Rhodoligotrophos defluvii: one gene and its partner. The protein of the gene in region 2 interacts with the protein of the main gene of each other region in a pairwise test. Links are inferred from orthologs where the notes say so. Each region holds a gene or a part of one and is shown on either strand. Other genes may lie near its edges. The genes, in order: def and E4P09_RS22450.

Evidence for each region.
Region 1: the proteins of E4P09_RS22450 (region 2) and def interact in binary tests that used the Escherichia coli proteins (3 or more experiments, as listed by UniProt). The link is inferred for Rhodoligotrophos defluvii from one-to-one orthologs.

The regions. Positions count from the first base shown.
Region 1 is NZ_SZZM01000001.1:104,847-112,796, forward strand. Bases 5,229-7,950 are described here. They hold def (peptide deformylase), read right to left. Parts: upstream 6,988-7,950; coding sequence 6,469-6,987; downstream 5,229-6,468. Other genes in these bases: E4P09_RS00500 (NifU family protein), read left to right, coding at 5,229-5,490; fmt (methionyl-tRNA formyltransferase), read right to left, coding at 5,504-6,430; E4P09_RS00515 (DNA recombination protein RmuC), read left to right, coding at 7,132-7,950. In the rest of the region: E4P09_RS00475 (HdeD family acid-resistance protein), read left to right, coding at 1-183; E4P09_RS00480 (malonyl-CoA decarboxylase), read left to right, coding at 333-1,685; E4P09_RS00485 (pyridoxal phosphate-dependent aminotransferase), read right to left, coding at 1,775-2,989; E4P09_RS00490 (NAD(P)-dependent oxidoreductase), read right to left, coding at 3,004-3,870; E4P09_RS00495 (SDR family oxidoreductase), read left to right, coding at 4,007-4,750; more of E4P09_RS00500, read left to right, coding at 4,933-5,228. UniProt on the Escherichia coli protein: Removes the formyl group from the N-terminal Met of newly synthesized proteins. Requires at least a dipeptide for an efficient rate of reaction. N-terminal L-methionine is a prerequisite for activity but the enzyme has broad specificity at other positions.
Region 2 is NZ_SZZM01000006.1:301,227-310,521, forward strand. The notes cover bases 5,473-8,453. They hold E4P09_RS22450 (aspartate-semialdehyde dehydrogenase), read right to left. Parts: upstream 7,493-8,453; coding sequence 6,452-7,492; downstream 5,473-6,451. Other genes in these bases: E4P09_RS26620 (alpha-1,4-glucan--maltose-1-phosphate maltosyltransferase), read right to left, coding at 5,473-6,391; leuB (3-isopropylmalate dehydrogenase), read right to left, coding at 7,890-8,453. Also shown: treS (maltose alpha-D-glucosyltransferase), read right to left, coding at 1-3,079; more of E4P09_RS26620, read right to left, coding at 3,110-5,472; more of leuB, read right to left, coding at 8,454-9,002; leuD (3-isopropylmalate dehydratase small subunit), read right to left, coding at 9,081-9,295.

The DNA of each region.
Region 1 (7,950 bases), on a different replicon or contig from region 2:
CCCCATTCCGGCGCCATATGGGCCATCATCGGCGGCGTCTTGTCCATTCTCCTCGGCATATTGATCTGGAGCGGCCTGCCCGGCTCGGCGACCTGGGCAGTCGGCACCCTGGTCGGCATCAATCTCGCCTTCGCGGGCGCCGCCTTCGTCGCCATGGGCACGTCGGCCTTTGCTCCCAAATAGGCATAGGCCGCGCTGAGCCTGTCACAGTCTCCTGGCAGAGTGGGAGCGGCAATCGGCCCTCCCCTCCGGGAGGCACGAAACTTACGACTTGTCGTTTAGAATAGGCCGTCCGGGAACGGCTGCTGTTTTCCATGGCCAGGACCTATCTCATGAACGTATCTTTCTTCCGCGAGCTGCTGGACAGCATTGTCGATCGCAGCCGCGCTCTCACAGCGCTCACCCTTGGCAACGGCGCCAATGACGATGCCGTCGAGCTGGCGCGGCAGCTGTTGTCGCGCCGGGGCGAGTCATCGGGCGCCATTCTGGCCCAGCAAATCCTCAACGCTTACAGGCGGCTCGATCAGGCCGGCAAGCTCGCCTTCTTCAACATGCTGAGCACCGACTTCATGCCCGACACCAACGCGGTGCTCCAGGCGGCGGAGCGCTTCTCGAAATCGCCGTCGTCGAGCACGCTCAGAGCGCTGAGCACCGCGCTCGATTCTCCGCGCCAGGAGTTCTTCCGCCGGCTGAACTTTGCACCCGGCGGCACGCAGGCGATCGTGCGCATGCGAGAGGACCTGCTGGACCTTCTGAAGGAGCACCCGGATCTCCGGGCGGTCGACGACGATATCGTCCACCTGTTCGGGTCCTGGTTCAACCGCGGCTTCCTGGTGCTGCGGCGCATCGACTGGTCGACCCCCGCCGATATCCTGGAGAAGATCATCCAGTACGAGGCGGTGCACGAGATCAACGGCTGGGATGATCTGAAGCGCCGCCTCGATCCGCATGACCGGCGCTGCTACGCGTTCTTCCACCCGTCCCTGGTGGACGATCCGCTCATCTTCGTCGAGGTCGCCCTGGTGGACGACGTTCCGGGCTCGATCGACGGTCTGATCACGGCCGAGGCGGCGGCCTCGACCGAGGCACCGCGCACGGCAGTCTTCTATTCGATCTCGAACTGCCAGAAGGGCCTTGCCGGCATTTCCTTCGGGAACTTCCTGATCAAGCAGGTGGTCACCGACCTCGCCCGCGAGGTTCCCTCGCTCAGGACCTTCGTGACCCTGTCCCCGGTGCCGGGCTTCCGAGCCTGGCTGGACGGGGAGCGGCGGCGCGAGAGCTCCGAGGTGCTGAGCCCGTCCGAGATCGCCACCCTGGCCGTTCTGGACGAGGAGGGCTGGCATACGGATCCCGAGCGCCTCAAGCTGCTCAAGCCGCTCTTATGCGAGCTGGCCGCTCACTACTTCCTGCGGGAGAAGCGCGCCAACGGCCAGCCGCTCGACCCGGTGGCGCGGTTTCACCTCGGCAACGGCGCCCGTCTCGAGCGGATCAACTGGCCCGGTGACCTTTCGCCCCGCGGCATTGCTCAAGCAGCCGGCCTGATGGTGAACTACCTCTATGACCCCAAGGACATCGAGAAGAACCACGAGGCCTATGCCGAGCACGGCAGGGTGGTCGCCTCCCCGTCCGTCGTGAAGCTTTCGAAGGTGAACCGTTCCAAGCGTCTGCCCGCCCTGGCCAGCTGACACGCGAACCGGTCTGTGCGTCGCGCGAACGCGGCTTAGATCGACCTTGCCCGGCCCGGCCAGCATCTCTCCCAGCCGGGCACGGCGCGCTAACCGCCAACGAAACTGCCGGCCCGGCCAAGCGCGGGGTAGGTCTCGAAGAACTCCTTCATCCGCTCGGCTGCCTGCTGCAGCCGGCTCATGTCGGTCGCATAGGACAGCCTGAGGAAGCCGTTGCCCATATGGCCGAAACTGTCGCCGGCGATGGCGGCCACATGGGCGCGCTCGAGGAGCTTGTCGGTCAGCGCTTCGCTCGGCCAGCCGGTGCCGGTTATATCGGGGAACACATAAAAGGCACCGCCGGGTGTACGGCAATTGACCCCCGGAATATCGTTGAGCGCCCTGACCAAGGTGTCGCGGCGCTCCTGCAGGGTCCGCCGATAGGCATCCAACGCGTCGCGGGGCCCGGTAATGGCGGCCAGCCCGCCGGCCTGGGCGGCGACATTGACGCAGGAATAGGTGGTGGAGATCAGCTTGCGCACGTAAGGCACCAGGCGTGCCGGCCAGATGCCGAAGCCGAGGCGCCAACCGGTCATGGCGAAGGTCTTGCTCCAGCCATCGAGCACGATGGCGCGGTCGCGCAGCTCGGGATAGCCCAAGATGCTGACGAACTCGCCGTTGCCGAACACGAGATGCGCGTAGATCTCATCGCTCAGCACCGCGATATGGGGATGGGCCGCCAGCCCGCGGGCCAGCGCGTCCAGCTGGGCGCGCGCCACCACGCCCCCGGTGGGATTGGCCGGGCTGTTGATGATGATCAGCCGCGTGTTCTCGGTCACGAGGCCCAGCACCTCGTCCGGCTCGAAGGCGAAGTCGTTCTCCTGACGGATCGGATAGGGAATGGCCCGCGCGCCGGACAAGCGGATCGCCTCGCGATAGGGCGGGAAACCGGGATCCGGGTACAGGATCTCGGCCCCTGCCCCGCCGAACAGGGTGGTGGCGAGAAAGAGGGTGACCTTGCCCCCCGGCACGATCACCACCTCGTCGGGGGTGACCGGCGCGCCCAAACGGGTGGCGACGTCGGCCGCGACGGCTTCGCGCAGGCTGTCGATGCCGACGGGGGGCGTATAGCCATGCGGGCCGTCGCGCAGGGCGCGAATGGCGGCCTCAATGACATGCTCGGGCGGTGCGAGGTCCGGCTGGCCGATGCCGAGATTGATGACATCGTTGCCTGCGGCCCTGGACTCAAGCACGCGGTCCAGCACTGCGAACGCACCCTCCTCCACGATACCGGTTGCAAGGACATTGAGCGTGAGTTCGGTCATCCGGCCCCCAATCTTCAGTCGTGCTGATGGAATTCCTCCGCCAGTAACTGGCTGATGAACCGCTGCGGATCGCCCGAAGCGGCCGCCCTAACATAGACGTCGTTTATTGCTTCTGCGAGAGGCGTTGTGCATTGCATCGAACGGATAAGATCGAGCGCGTAGGTGATGTCCTTGCGGGCGTTGGCGACACTGAAGGGATAACCGTCGAAGTCGCCGGTCACCGCCTGATCCATGATCCGGCGCAGGGCCAGCGAGTTGCCTGACCCGCAAAGCATGACGTCATAGAGCTTCTTCCAATCGATACCCGCTTCGCGGGCCAGCCGGAACGTCTCCACGATGACCGCAACGGTGCCGAGCACCTGATAATTGCTGATCAATTTCGCGGTATTGCCGGAACCGGGCGGACCGAACCACGAGATCTCGCGGCAGAAACAGGCCAGCAGGGGCTCAGCGCGCGCGAAATCGTGCTCGGTGGCGCCCACCAGCGCGCCAAGCTGGCCGGCTTTCGATTCCTTCGGTCCGCCGGCCAGCGGCGCGTCGACGAGGGCGATGTGCTTCTCCTTGAGCTGCGCATGCAGCCTGCGGGTCGATTCCGGGTTGGCGGTGGTGGTGTCGATGATCAGCTGGCCTGCGCGCATCTCGCGCCCCATGCTTTCGATCACCGCCTCCACCACGGCGGAGTTGGGCAGACACAGGATAATGGCTTCGCTCTCGGCGGCGAGCGCGGCCGCGTCCTTCCACTCCACGGCGCCGAGGGCGGCCAGCGCCTCGACCGGCTTGCGATTGTGGTGGCCGAGCACATTGAGCTCATGGCCATGCCGCAACAGGTTTTCGGCCATGCCTTGGCCCATCAATCCCACCCCTGCGAATCCAATCCGCATCTGATGCGCTCTCCCTGGCTGAACCCTGTTCTATTGAACTGATCTCGCGGGCGGCTGTCATGCGCCTTCTGCCCAGTCTTGCGCTTTTCCCCAGACGGATTATGCATTTCAGGCGGGAATCGGTCGGGAGAGGAGCATGTCGGGAAGACTTGCGGGCAAGACGGCGTTCATCACGGCCGCCGGGCATGGCATCGGGCGAGCAGCTGCCTCCGCCATGGCGCGGGAAGGCGCGCGCGTGTTCGCCACCGATATCTCGAGCGATGCCCTCGCCTCCCTTGCGGCAGAGCACAGCGAGATCGAGACCTTCGTGCTCGACGTGCTGAAGGCCGAGGATGTGGAGCAGGCGCCGGCGCGGGTTGGCGCGCCCGACATCGTGTTCAATTGCGCCGGCTATGTCCACAACGGCACGATTCTCGAGACGACGGAGGAGCGCTGGGACTTCTCGTTCGATCTCAACGTAAAGAGCCAATTCCGTGTTTTGAAAGCCTTTTTGCCGCTGATGCTGGCGAAGGGCGGAGGCTCGGTCATCAACATGGCATCGGTCGCCTCTTCGGTGAAGGGCGTGCCGAATCGCGCGGTCTACAGCGCCACGAAGGCGGCGGTGATCGGGCTGACCAAGGCGGTGGCAGCGGATTACGTAGCCGAGGGGATCCGCTGCAACGCGATCTGTCCGGGCACGGTGGACACGCCATCGCTGAACGAGCGGATGCGGGCGTCCGGCGACTACGAGGCCGCGCGCAAGGCCTTCATCGCCCGTCAGCCCATGGGCCGGCTGGCCACGGCCGACGAGATCGCGCCGTTGATCATCTATCTCGCCAGCGACGAGTCGCGGTTCGTGACAGGACAGATCCACGTCATCGACGGCGGCTGGGTGATGTGACGGCTGGGCCGGCACGTTGCGCAGAGCGCTATCCCGCCACTCGGGAAAGCGCCTCATTCCAGCCGGCCCGCGCCTGGACTTGGCGGCACCCTAGAACTATTTTAAGCACAGATGTCGTTTCGGCCTCGAGAATCGCGATCTCTTATCGCGATCAAGAGCCGCTTGCCCAAGGACAGTTGCGCATGTTCATCCAGACGGAAGCCACCCCGAACCCGGCCACCATGAAGTTCCTGCCCGGCCGTGCCGTGCTTGCCGGCGAGCCGCGGAACTTCCGCAACGAGGACGAGGCGCAGGTCTCGCCCCTGGCGCGCCGGCTGTTCGAGATCGACGGCGTGACCGGCGTGTTCCTGGCGGACGACTATGTCGCCGTGACAAAGGCCGATGGCGAGTGGCAGCACCTCAAGCCGGCCATTCTCGGCGTGATCATGGAGCATTACCTCTCCGGCCAGCCGGTGCTCGATGAAGGCGCATCAGCGAAGGTGCAAGGGGAGGAATTCTTCGACGATGCGGACGAGGAGATCGTCGAGACCATCAAGGAGCTGCTCGAGACCCGCGTGCAGCCCGCGGTCGCGCAAGACGGGGGCAATATCACCTTCCACGGCTATCGGGACGGCGTGGTGTTCCTGAACATGGAGGGCGCCTGCTCCGGCTGCCCGAGCTCCACCGCCACGCTGAAGCACGGAATCGAGAACCTGCTGCGGCACTTCATTCCGGAAGTGGTCGAGGTGCGGCCGGTCTGACGGCCGCACAGCGTTAGCCGAGCTCGGTTCCTGCGGGGATAGGCGTGCCGCGCAGGAATTCTGCCGTTTCCATGGGCGACTTGCCTTCGCGCTGCACCAGCAGCGGCCTTATGGCACCACTGGCGCAGGCGATGGTCAACGCATCGTCCAGCACCTCGCCCGGCCGCCCCTCCCCGTCCGCCATTTGCACCCGCAGCAGCTTGAGCCGCACCGGCTTGGCCGCCGGATCGAGCATGACCCAAGCGCCGGGATGAGGGGAGAGCCCGTGGATGTGCCGCAGCACGCGGCCAGCCGGCTGGTTCAAGTCGACATGTGCTTCCGCCTTGCCGATCTTCTCCGCGTAGGTCACCCCCTCCGGGCGCTGCGGATTGCAGGCCAGCCCGCCGCGCGACAGGGCGGCGAGCGCGCGCACCATGAGGCTCGCGCCGACCTCTGCGAGCTGGTCGTGCAGGTCGCCGGCCGTGGTTTCGGCGGTGATCGGCACGGTCTCGGTGAGACAGACGGGCCCGGTGTCGAGCCCCGCCTCCATGCGCATGATGGAAATGCCGGTGCGTTCATCGCCGGCCATGATGGCGCGCTGGATGGGGGCGGCGCCCCGCCAGCGCGGCAGAAGCGACGCGTGGATGTTGTAGCAGCCGAGGGCGGGCGCATCGAGCACGGCACGGGGCAGGATGAGGCCATAGGCCACCACGACCGCCGCCTCGGCGCCCGATGCGGCGAAACGGGCTTGCTCGGCCGGATCCCTCAAGCTCTCGGGATGACGAACCGCGAGCCCGCTTGCCTCGGCGAAGGCGTGAACGGGGGACTTGCGCAGGCCCATGCCGCGCCCGGCCGGACGCGGCGGCTGGGTGTACACGGCGGCGATATCGTGCCCCTGGCCGAGGATCTCGTTCAGAGCCGGCACGGAGAAGGCCGGCGTTCCCATGAAGATCAGGCGCATCGGCGGCCCCTCCCCTTCGCCATCGCCAAACGGCGGGGCTAACCCACTTCCTTCAGCCGCCTGGCCTTGGCAAAGCGCTTGAGCAGCCGCTCCCGCTTAAGCCGGGAGAGGTGATCGATGAACAACACGCCGTTGAGGTGATCGAGCTCGTGCTGGACGCAGGTTGCCAGCAGGCCCGAGCAATGCATCTCCTGCTGTACGCCATGACGGTCGAGGAAGCGGATCTTCACCTCCGCGGGGCGCTGCACCAGGTCCTGATATTCGGGAATGGACAGGCAGCCCTCCTCATACTCGGTCAGCGCCTCCGACGACCAGGTGATCTCAGGATTGATGAAGGTGAGCGGCTGAGGCGGCTCCTCGCCCTTGGCCACATCGGCGACGAAGATGCGCAGCGGCATGCCGATCTGGATGGCGGCGAGGCCAACCCCCGGTGCCGCATACATGGTCTCGAACATGTCGTCGACCAATGTCTGGATCTCGTCCGTGACGGCGACGACCGGCTTCGAAACCTCCCGCAGGCGCGAGTCCGGCAATTGAATAATGGTATGAATGCTCATGAAATGACCTCCAGGCCGTCAGATAGGCGACGGGCGCATGCTGGTCAATTGCAACCTGCCGTTTGCCCGGCCAGGTTCAACGGCCAGTCCAAATGTTCACGTTTTGGTCTAGACCTGAGCGCCAGATCTGGTAGGATCGCGGCCATGCTGGACCTAGATCAACCCCTGCTCCTCATGGCCGGGCTGCGTGTAAGCTATATTCATGCGGCCGCGGCGTTCGGCGTGGCGGCGCTTCTGCTGCTCGCCGCCTGCCTGTTCCTGGCATGGCGGGCGGCGCGCCGTGGACGGGAGGCCGAGCAGGCTTCTCTCGCGCGGACGCAGCAGGTGGAGCAGCGGCTGGTGGAGCTTTCGGGCCAGCTGCGCTCGTTCGCCGACATCGTGGCCAGTCGCGAGAGCCATCTGGCGCGGACCCTGGACCAGCGGCTCGATCTGGTGGCGCGCCGCACCGGCGACGGCCTCGGCCAGATCCACGAGCGGCTCGCGGTCATCGACCGCGCCCAGCGCAACATCACCGAGCTCACCTCGAAGGTGGTGAGCCTGCAGGAGATCCTGTCGAACAAGCAGGCGCGCGGCGCTTTCGGCCAGGCGCGGATGGAGGCTATCATCAGGGACGGGTTGCCGATGGGGACCTTTGGTTTTCAGGCGAGCCTGTCCAACGGCACCCGGCCGGACTGCCTGGTCGACCTGCCGGAGACCGGGCGCAAGCTGGTGATCGACGCCAAATTCCCGCTGGAGGCGTTCTCCGCGCTCAAGGCGGCGCGCAGCGAGGGCGAGAGCCGGATGGCGGCGCAGCGCTTGCGGCAGGACGTGGCCAAGCACATCAAGGACATTGCCGGGAAATATCTCATTTCCGGCGAGACGCACGACACGGCGGTGATGTTCGTGCCCTCGGAAGCGATCTATGCGGACCTTTACGAGCATTTCGAGGATGTGATCCAGCAGGCGCATCGCGCCCGGGTGATC
Region 2 (9,295 bases):
GCCGGTTCCAATGGCGCACGGCCGTCACCGCGGCCTCATCGGTCACCGGCTCGTCCTCCGCCCAGCGTATCGCGGTAAACGCGGCATAATCGAACGAGCGCACCATGCCGGCCACGTCCTTCAGGGGCGAGGTCTTCCGGCGGCGCGCCTCGACACCACGCGCAGGCTCGCCTTCGAAGTCGATGATGTAGAATTCGTTCTGGGCCACCAGCACCTGTCCGAGATGATAGTCGCCATGCACGCGGGTCTTCAACCCGTTTACCGGACGGGCGGCGAGATCGTCGATGCGCCGGCTGATCAGGTCGCCGGCGGCGAGCATCTTCCGAGCCGAGGCGTGCAGCTTCTCGGGCAGGCCGGCCGGCAAGTTCTCCAGCGCCGCGCGGGAGCGCGCATGCTGTTCGTGCACCGCCTGCGCCCAAGCCTGGAGATCCGCCGGCGTGATGGGCTCGGGGGCGAATGCCGGATCATCCGTGGGCGAAGCGAAGGCAAGGTGAAGGCTGCCCGTGCGGCGGCCGAGGGTGCGGGCGCGGTCGAGATAAGGGGCGAGCGCGCCCGCGATCGTCTCCTCGTTGATCGAGATCCCACGGGCCGAAAGACTCATGGCCTCGTCATCGATGAAGCGCTTCAGCCATTCGATGGTGGCTTCCCATCCGTCGCCCTGGTTGCGCACGAAGGCATAGGCTGCACCGAGCACGGTGGTGCGGCCCTCGCCATCGGCAAACTCGATGGCGCCGAGATAGGCCGGCGTATTGGCGAAGCGGGCCACCTCGGTGAGGAAGCGGCCGACTTCGATCTCGGGCTGCACGCCTTCCTGCAGCTTGCGGTAGAGCTTCAACATGACCTTGCTGTCGAGCAGGACGGATGTGTTGCTCTGCTCGGCACCCAGGCGGCGGATCTCAGGCGTCTCGGCAATGTCCAATCGCCGCAGCTGCTCAGTGGACGAGAACCGGATCTCGCCGCCTTCGCTCGACACCCGGCGCTGCTCGCGCATGGCGGCAACCACCATGCGGATGAAGTCGTCGCTCTGGGAGGAATCGAACAGGGCGCCGAGAGAGGGACCCGAGCGCACCTTGGCGATGGTGTAGGACAAAAGCGGCGCGCCGGGCGAGATGTGCTGCTCGCCCCAGGCCACCGTCATGGGCAGCAGATAGCGCTGCGGGCTCGCGGCCGGGTCGGGCCTGACATCCAACTGAACGAACAGGTGCTGGCCCTCCGCCCCTTCAACCAGGGTGGTCGAAGCAATCGTGACCTCCGGCTGCGCGGCCCCCTTTTCCGCAAACCAGCGCTGGTTGGGCAGGAAGGCGGGCAACGCCTTCTTCTCCAGCAGGATCCGCGCCTTGAACCCGGTGATGTCGGTTTCGAGATTGCGGATCACGATGGTGGTGAACTCCGGCACCGGCTCAGGCATCGGCGTGTGCCAGGCAGGGAGATCTGCCTGTTTGGTGATGTTGAACCAGTAGAAGCCATAGGCCGGCAGAGTGAGCAGATAGGGAAGGTCCCCGATGGGCGGGAACGGCGAACGGCCGAGCATCTCGATCGGCACCGCGCCCTTGAAGGCGGACAAGTCCAGCTCCACCGCCTGCGCCGCACGTGACAAGTTGGCCACGCATAGGATCGTCTCCTCCTCGTATTGGCGCAGGTAGGCGAGAACCTTGCGGTTGCGCGGGAACAGGAAGGTCATGGTTCCGCGACCGAAAGCCGTGTGCTGCTTCCGCACCGCGATGATGCGCTTCATCCAGTTCAGCAGCGACGAGCGGTTTGCCTGCTGGGCCTCCACGTTCACAACGGCGTAGCCGTAGACGGGATCCATGATCGGCGGGAGATAAAGCCGCTGCGGATCGGCGCGCGAGAACCCGCCATTGCGGTCGGACGACCATTGCATCGGGGTGCGCACGCCATCACGGTCGCCCAGAAAGAAGTTGTCGCCCATGCCGATCTCGTCGCCGTAATAGATGACCGGGGTACCGGGCATCGAAAAGAGCAGCGCGTTCATCAGCTCGATCTTGCGGCGGTCGTTGTCCATGAGGGTGGAAAGCCGCCGCCTGATGCCGAGATTGATGCGGCCCCGGCGCTCTTCCGCATAGTAGTTCCAGAGATAGTCGCGCTCACGGTCGGTGACCATTTCGAGCGTGAGCTCATCATGGTTGCGCAAGAAGATGGCCCACTGGGCATTGTCGGGAATTTCCGGCGTCTGATCGATGATGTCGGTGATCGGGTGCCGGTCTTCCTGGGCCAGAGCCATGTACATGCGCGGCATGAGCGGAAAGTGGAAGGCCATGTGGCACTCGTCGCCGTCGCCGAAATAGGGGCGCGTATCCTCCGGCCACTGGTTTGCTTCCGCCAGCAGCATGCGGCCGGGGAAATGGGCGTCCACCTCGGCGCGGATGGCTTTCAGCACCTCGTGGGTTTCGGGCAGGTTCTCGTTGTTGGTGCCCTCGCGCTCACGGAGGTAGGGCACGGCGTCGAGCCGCATGCCGTCCACCCCCATCTCCAGCCAGAAGTGCATCACCCGGACCACTTCCTTCAGCACCCGCGGGTTCTCGAAGTTGAGGTCGGGCTGATGGGAGTAGAAACGGTGCCAGAAATAGGCCTGGGCGACCGGGTCCCAGGTCCAGTTGGAGGTTTCCGTATCGAGGAAGATGATGCGCGTGCCCTGATACTTCTTGTCCGTGTCGCTCCAGACATAGAAATCGCGGGCGCTGGTGCCGGGCTTCGCCATGCGGGCGCGCTGAAACCAGGCATGCTGATCGGAGGTATGGTTGATGACCAGCTCGGTGATCACGCGGATGCCGCGCCGGTGCGCCTCGCGGACGAAGCGGCGGAAATCCTTCATGGTGCCGTAGGCAGGGTTCACCGCCTCGTAATCGGCGATGTCATAACCATCATCACGCAGGGGCGAAGGATAGAACGGCAACAGCCATATGGCCGTCACGCCGAGATCCTGGATATAGTCGAGCTTTTCGAGCAGGCCGGGAAAGTCGCCAATTCCATCGTTATTGGCGTCGAAGAAGGCTTTGACGTGCAGCTGGTAGATAATGACGTCCTTGTACCAAGTCGAATCACTCCAATCGACGGCCATTTGCTCAAGGCTCCGCAACAGTGGTAGTGCTCAGGGCGCGACGGCGGACAATCCGGCCGGCGGCACCAGCCGCCAGATCTGGTAGGACCGGACCGCCGGATCGAGGGTTACGGACTGGACCTTGCCGGTCCAGGTGAAGCGGCTGCCGGTGACCAGGTCGACAACGTCTATGGAGGCGTGATCCGGTAAGCCAAAGGCCCATAGCGGTATCTCGAAGGCGGCGCTCTGGGTGTCGTGCGGGTCGAGATTGACCGCGACGACGATGCAATTGTCCCGCTCGGCCGTGATCTTGTAGTAGGCGATGATCTGGTCGTTCCAGCAGTTGAGGAAGGCGAGGTTGGCAAAGGACCAGAGCGCCGGATTCTCGCGCCGGATGCGGTTGACGAGCGCGACATCGGCGCGGATGTTGCCCGGCCGGTCCCAGTCCCAGGCGCGGATTTCGTATTTCTCGCTGTCGAGATATTCCTCGCGGCCCGGCAGCGCCGCCGCCTCGCACAGCTCGAACCCGTTATAGATGCCGTAGACCGTGGTGAGGGTGGCCGCCAGCACCAGCCGGGCCTGAAAGCCGCCGCGGCCGCTGGTCTGCAGATAATACGGATTGATGTCGGGCGTGTTGGTGAAGAAATTCGGCCGCATGTAATCCTGCGGACCCTCGGTGGTGAGCTCGGTCAGATATTCCGTGAGCTCTGCCTTGGTGTCGCGCCAGGTGAAATAGCTGTAGGACTGGGTAAAGCCCAGCTTGGCCAGCCGCTTCATCACCTTCGGCCGGGTGAAGGCCTCAGCCAGGAAGATCGTGTCGGGGTGCTGGTCCTGCACCTCGCGGATGAGCCATTCCCAGAAGGGGAAGGGCTTGGTGTGCGGGTTGTCCACCCGGAAGATCTTCACACCGCGCTCGACCCAGAACAGCACGATGTCGCGCAGGGCATACCAGAGCGAGGGGAAAGAGGACGAGCCGTAGAAATGGACATTGACGATGTCCTCGTATTTCTTCGGCGGGTTCTCCGCGTATTTGATGGACCCGTCCGGCCGCCAGTCGAACCATTCCGGATGCTCCCTGATCCAGGGGTGGTCGGGCGAGCATTGGATGGCGAAGTCCAGCGCGATCTCCAGGCCGTGAGCGTGGGCCGCCGCGATCAGGCGGGCGAAGTCCTCGAAGGTGCCGAGCTCGGGATGGAGCGCATCATGCCCGCCCTCCTCCGAGCCGATGGCATAAGGGCTGCCGGGGTCGTCCGGGGCGGGCGTGAGGGTGTTGTTGCGCCCTTTGCGGTTCTTGCGGCCGATGGGATGGATGGGCGGGAAATAGAGCACATCGAAGCCCATGTCGCGCACATAGGGCAGGCGCGCGATGACGTCGTCGAAGGTGCCATGCCGATTGACATCGCCCGATTGCGAGCGCGGGAACAGCTCATACCAGGCGGCGACCGCCGCGATGCGCCGCTCCACGATCACCTGCAGGGTGTGGTGATAGGCGGTGAGGTTGAAGCGCGGCGCCGCCCGGCGCATGACGGCGGCGGTCTCGGGGCTGCGCAGGGCTTCGAGCTGGTCGGCCTCGGCAGAGATGGCCAGGAGCCGGCCGAGAGCGTCACGATCCCCGGCCGTGGCCTGCTGCATCGCCTCGGTGACGAGATTGCGGCCCTCGATCAGCTCCAGCGAGACATCGAGGCCGGCGCCCAGCTTCTTCTCCACCTCGTATTGCCAGTAGCCGAAGCGGTCCTTCCAGCCGGAGATGGTGTAGTCGTAGCGGCCGACGCGATCGAGCAGGAACCGCCCGGTCCAGCGGTCGTTGCCCATGTGCTGCAGCGGCACCTCCGTCCAGGTCTGCTCGCCCGGGGCCCGGTAGAACAGCGAGGCATCGATCCTGTCGTGGCCATCGGCAAAGATGTCGGCGGAGACCTCCAACATGTCTCCGACCACCCGTTTGACCGGAAAGCGGCCGCCGTCGATCTCGGGCTCGACCGCCTCGATCGCGACCTGCTGCGGGGCGAGGATGTCGAGGGGAACGGCATCGCGCAGCCGGTCACCGAACATGGGGAGCCGCTGGCCGCGCAGGATGCGGGTCTCGTAAGGCTGCAGCGGCCGGAACGGATCGGCGGTCGCGGCACGGTCCGAATGCTGCGGCGTCACATCCTCGAAATTGCCGAACCAGCCACCGCCCGCGGCAAGCACACGGGACAGCGGCGGAGCGGGCAGCAGCTGGTCGGTGGGATTGACGAACACGGCCGCGGCGGTCTGCGCCTCAAGCTCGCTTTCCGCATCGAAGCGCAGATAGGCGGCTGGTATGGTGTCCGGCGGCGCGATGGGCCGCAACAGCTGCTCGGACTGCAAAGCCGGCAGGCTGGCCTTCAGCGCGTTGGCGGCCATGATCGCGCCGGTCAGGTCGAAGTCGCGGTCGGCGATGCAGCGCGCCCAGGCATCCGGCGTGGCGACACCTGCTGCGGCGTCTGCGGGCATGGCCCGCAGGCCGTATTCATAGCCCATGGGCATCCACAGGCCGGCCGAGAAGGCCAGGGCGAACAGGTAGCGCTGGAGATGCACCTGTTCGACGGTGCCGGCCGGGTTGGCGCCGAAGCGTTCCGCGAGACGGCCGGTGCGGTCATCCTCGGGGAAGGCGATGGTCCTGACGCGACGGCGGAAATCCTCATACTGGTCGAGGGCCCAGTCCTGCCGGAAATCCCACCAGGCGCTGCTGTTGAAAACGAAGTCGAAGCCGGCATCGGCGGTGGCGACGGTGGTCTCGACCGCGACGCCGAGCGCATCGGCGATGAGCAGGGTCTCGGGGGTGCGCGCGCGTATGCGCCCGATGAGCTCGCGCCACATGGTGGCCGGCACGCGATGGGCGCGGCGGCAGAGAAAGCCGGCGGCGCCAGCATCGAGCGCCCGTTCGGCCTGTTCGGCTGCGGCGGCCAGGATCGCCTCGCCGGCACTTTCGAGCAGGCCCGGCGGTGCGGGCTCCTCGGGTGCCAGGGCCATGTCGAGGACCAGGCCCAGGCCGTGTTCGCCGGCTTCGTCCGCGAGCGCGCGCAGGATGTCCGCCGCCGGCCGGGCATCCTCGCCGCGGAGATTGGGCGACAGATCGGCTCCGGCCGCGGAGAGGGCAAAGGCGCCGCGCGGGTTGCCGGCGGCGCCGTTATCCACATGCACAAGGTCGAAGCCCAAGGCGGCGGCGTGCCGGAAGATGCGCTGCCAGCCGGAGACGGGGCCGGCCAGCGCCGGCTTCAGGCCGTAGATCCGGGGCGAAACGGCGGCCGACGGCCCCGGGTGAGCCTCGGGCATGCCCAACCCAGTCCGCACCTCCAGGCCGCTTCGCTGCATGTCAAAAACTCCGTCAAAGCCCTACGAAAGCAGCAACTGACGGTTCGGTTCCATGGCAAATCACGCCGCCTGCCTGACGAGGCCGCGGTTGACCAGAGCCTCCGCGATCTGCACCGTATTCAGCGCCGCGCCCTTGCGCAGATTGTCGGAAACGACCCACATGGCAAGGCCGTTCTCCACGGTGGGGTCGACCCTGATGCGGCTGATGAAGGTGGCATAATCGCCCACGCATTCCACGGGGGTGACGTAGCCGCCGGGCTCGCGCTTGTCGATCACCAGGCAGCCCGGGGCCTCGCGCAGGATCTCGCGGGCTTCATCGTCGGAGATGGGCTTCTCGAACTCGATGTGGACCGCCTCGGAATGGCCAACGAAGACCGGCACGCGCACGGCGGTGCAGGTGACCTTGATCTTGGGGTCGAGGATCTTCTTGGTCTCGACCTGCACCTTCCACTCTTCCTTGGTGTAACCGTCCTCCATGAACACGTCGATATGGGGGATGACGTTGAAGGCGATCTGCTTGGCGAACTTGTTCGGCTCGACCTCCTGGCCGGGGACGTACTTGCCCTTGGTCTGGTCCCACAATTCGTCCATGGCATCCTTGCCGGCGCCGGAGACGGACTGGTAGGTGGCCACCACCACCCGCTTGATCCTGGCCACATCGTGCAAGGGCCTCAGCGCCACCACCAGCTGGGCGGTGGAGCAGTTCGGATTGGCGATGATGTTGCGCCGCTTGGGGTTGGCCATATAGGCCTCGAGCACATGGGCGTTCACCTCCGGCACGACCAGGGGCACGTCCTGGTCATAGCGGAAGCAGGACGAGTTATCGATGACGAGGGTGCCCTCGGCGCCGATGCGCGGCGCCCACTGCTTGGCCACCGCCGAGCCCGCCGACATGAGGCAGAAATCGATGCCGGAGAAATCGAACTGCTCCAGGTCCTCGCACTTCACCGTGCGGTCGCCGAAGGACACCTCGACGCCGAGCGAGCGGCGGGAGGCGACGGCATGGATCCTGTCTACGGGAAATTCGCGCTCTTCGAGGATGTTGAGCATCTCCCGGCCCACATTCCCCGTGGCGCCGACCACAGCAACCTTATAGCCCATGTGAATTCTCCTGAAATGGCTGCTTGTCTCTCCCGATCATCCACCCGCCCTGTGGCAGGGTCATGTCCCTCTCCCGCCGGGAGAGGACGCGGGATGAGACGAAGCTACGCGGCCGTCGTGGTAACGGCGCGTTTGGCAGTCGTCGTTTTCGTCCCGGAAGTGATGTGCGTTACACGCATCGACGTGTGCCCAGCCTGAAGCCCTGCGCGGAAGCACGCAGCAGCGAACCTGTGGTGCATGAGCCCAATGGCGTTGTCAAGCGGGACGAGCGGCCGGATGCTCAGCCAGGAGCTGATCTATGTCAGTTGCCGATCGTCTCGTTCATGGACCCCATGGAAAGCGTCGCCGTGTGGCCCTGGATGCGCCGATCAAGTCGGCGCATGACGAATTCTGGGTCTCAGCCGCCCAGTGCGGCGAGCTCCCTGGCGATCGCCTCGCCCATCTGGGTGGTCGAGACCTCGCGCATGCCGGGCTGCATGATATCGCGGGTGCGCAGGCCCTGATCCAGCACATTGGCGATGGCCACGTCCAGCTTGTCGGCCCACTCGCCCAGGCCGAAGGAATAGCGCAACGCCATGCCGAAGGAGGCGATGGTGGCAATCGGGTTGGCGATACCCTTGCCGGCGATGTCCGGGGCCGAGCCATGCACCGGCTCGTACATGGACTTGCGCCGCCCGGTCTTCTCGTCCGGCGCGCCGAGGGAGGCGGAGGGCAGCATGCCGAGCGATCCGGTGAGCATGGCCGCCACATCCGACAGCATGTCGCCGAACAGGTTGTCGGTGACGATCACGTCGAACTGCTTGGGCGCCCGCACCAGCTGCATGCCGCAATTGTCGGCGAGGATGTGCTCGAACTGGACATCGGCATAGTCGCGGCGGTGGAGATCGCGCACCACCTCGTCCCACAGCACGCCCGACTTCATCACGTTCTTCTTATCGGAGGAGGTGACCTTGTTGCGCCGGGTGCGCGCGAGCTCAAAGGCGACGCGGGCGATCCGCTCGATCTCGTAGGTCTGGTAGACCTGGGTGTCCACCGCGCGCTTCTGCCCGTTGCCGAGATCCACAATCTCCTTGGGCTCACCGAAATAGACGCCGCCGGTGAGCTCGCGAACGATGAGGATGTCGAGGCCTTCCACCAGCTCCCGCTTGAGGGTGGAGGCATCGGCCAAGGCGGGATAGCAGATGGCCGGGCGCAGATTGGCGAAGAGGCCCAAGTCCTTCCTCAGCCTGAGCAGGGCAGCCTCGGGCCGCTTGTCATAGGGGACACCGTCCCATTTCGGGCCGCCGACCGCGCCGAACATGACCGCATCGGAGGCGAGAGCGTGCGCCATGGTCTCTTCCGAGATCGCCTCGCCGTGAGCGTCATAGGCCGCACCGCCCACCAGGCCGCGCTCGACCTCGAAACGGGCAATGCCCTGACCGTTAAACCAGTCGATGAGCCGCTCGACTTCGGCCATGACTTCGGTGCCGATGCCGTCGCCGGGCAGAACGAGAATGTTGAATGCAGCCATGGAAGATGATCCTCGCGAGGAGCCGGAGGGCGCCGGATGGCGGGCAGGACCCCCCCGTGCCGGCCGAAAGGGGTTAGATCAGAGCCAGGGGCGGGCGTCGCGGGCGCGCTGCTCGTAAGTGGCGATCGCCCCCTCCTTCTGCAGCGTCAAGCCGATATCGTCCAGCCCCTCGACCAGGCAATGCTTGCGGAACGGATCGATCTCGAAGCGGATCTCATTGCCGTCCGCGTCGCGGATGACCTGGTTGGGCAGGTCCACGGTCACGGTGGCGTTCGATCCGCGGCCGGCGGTCT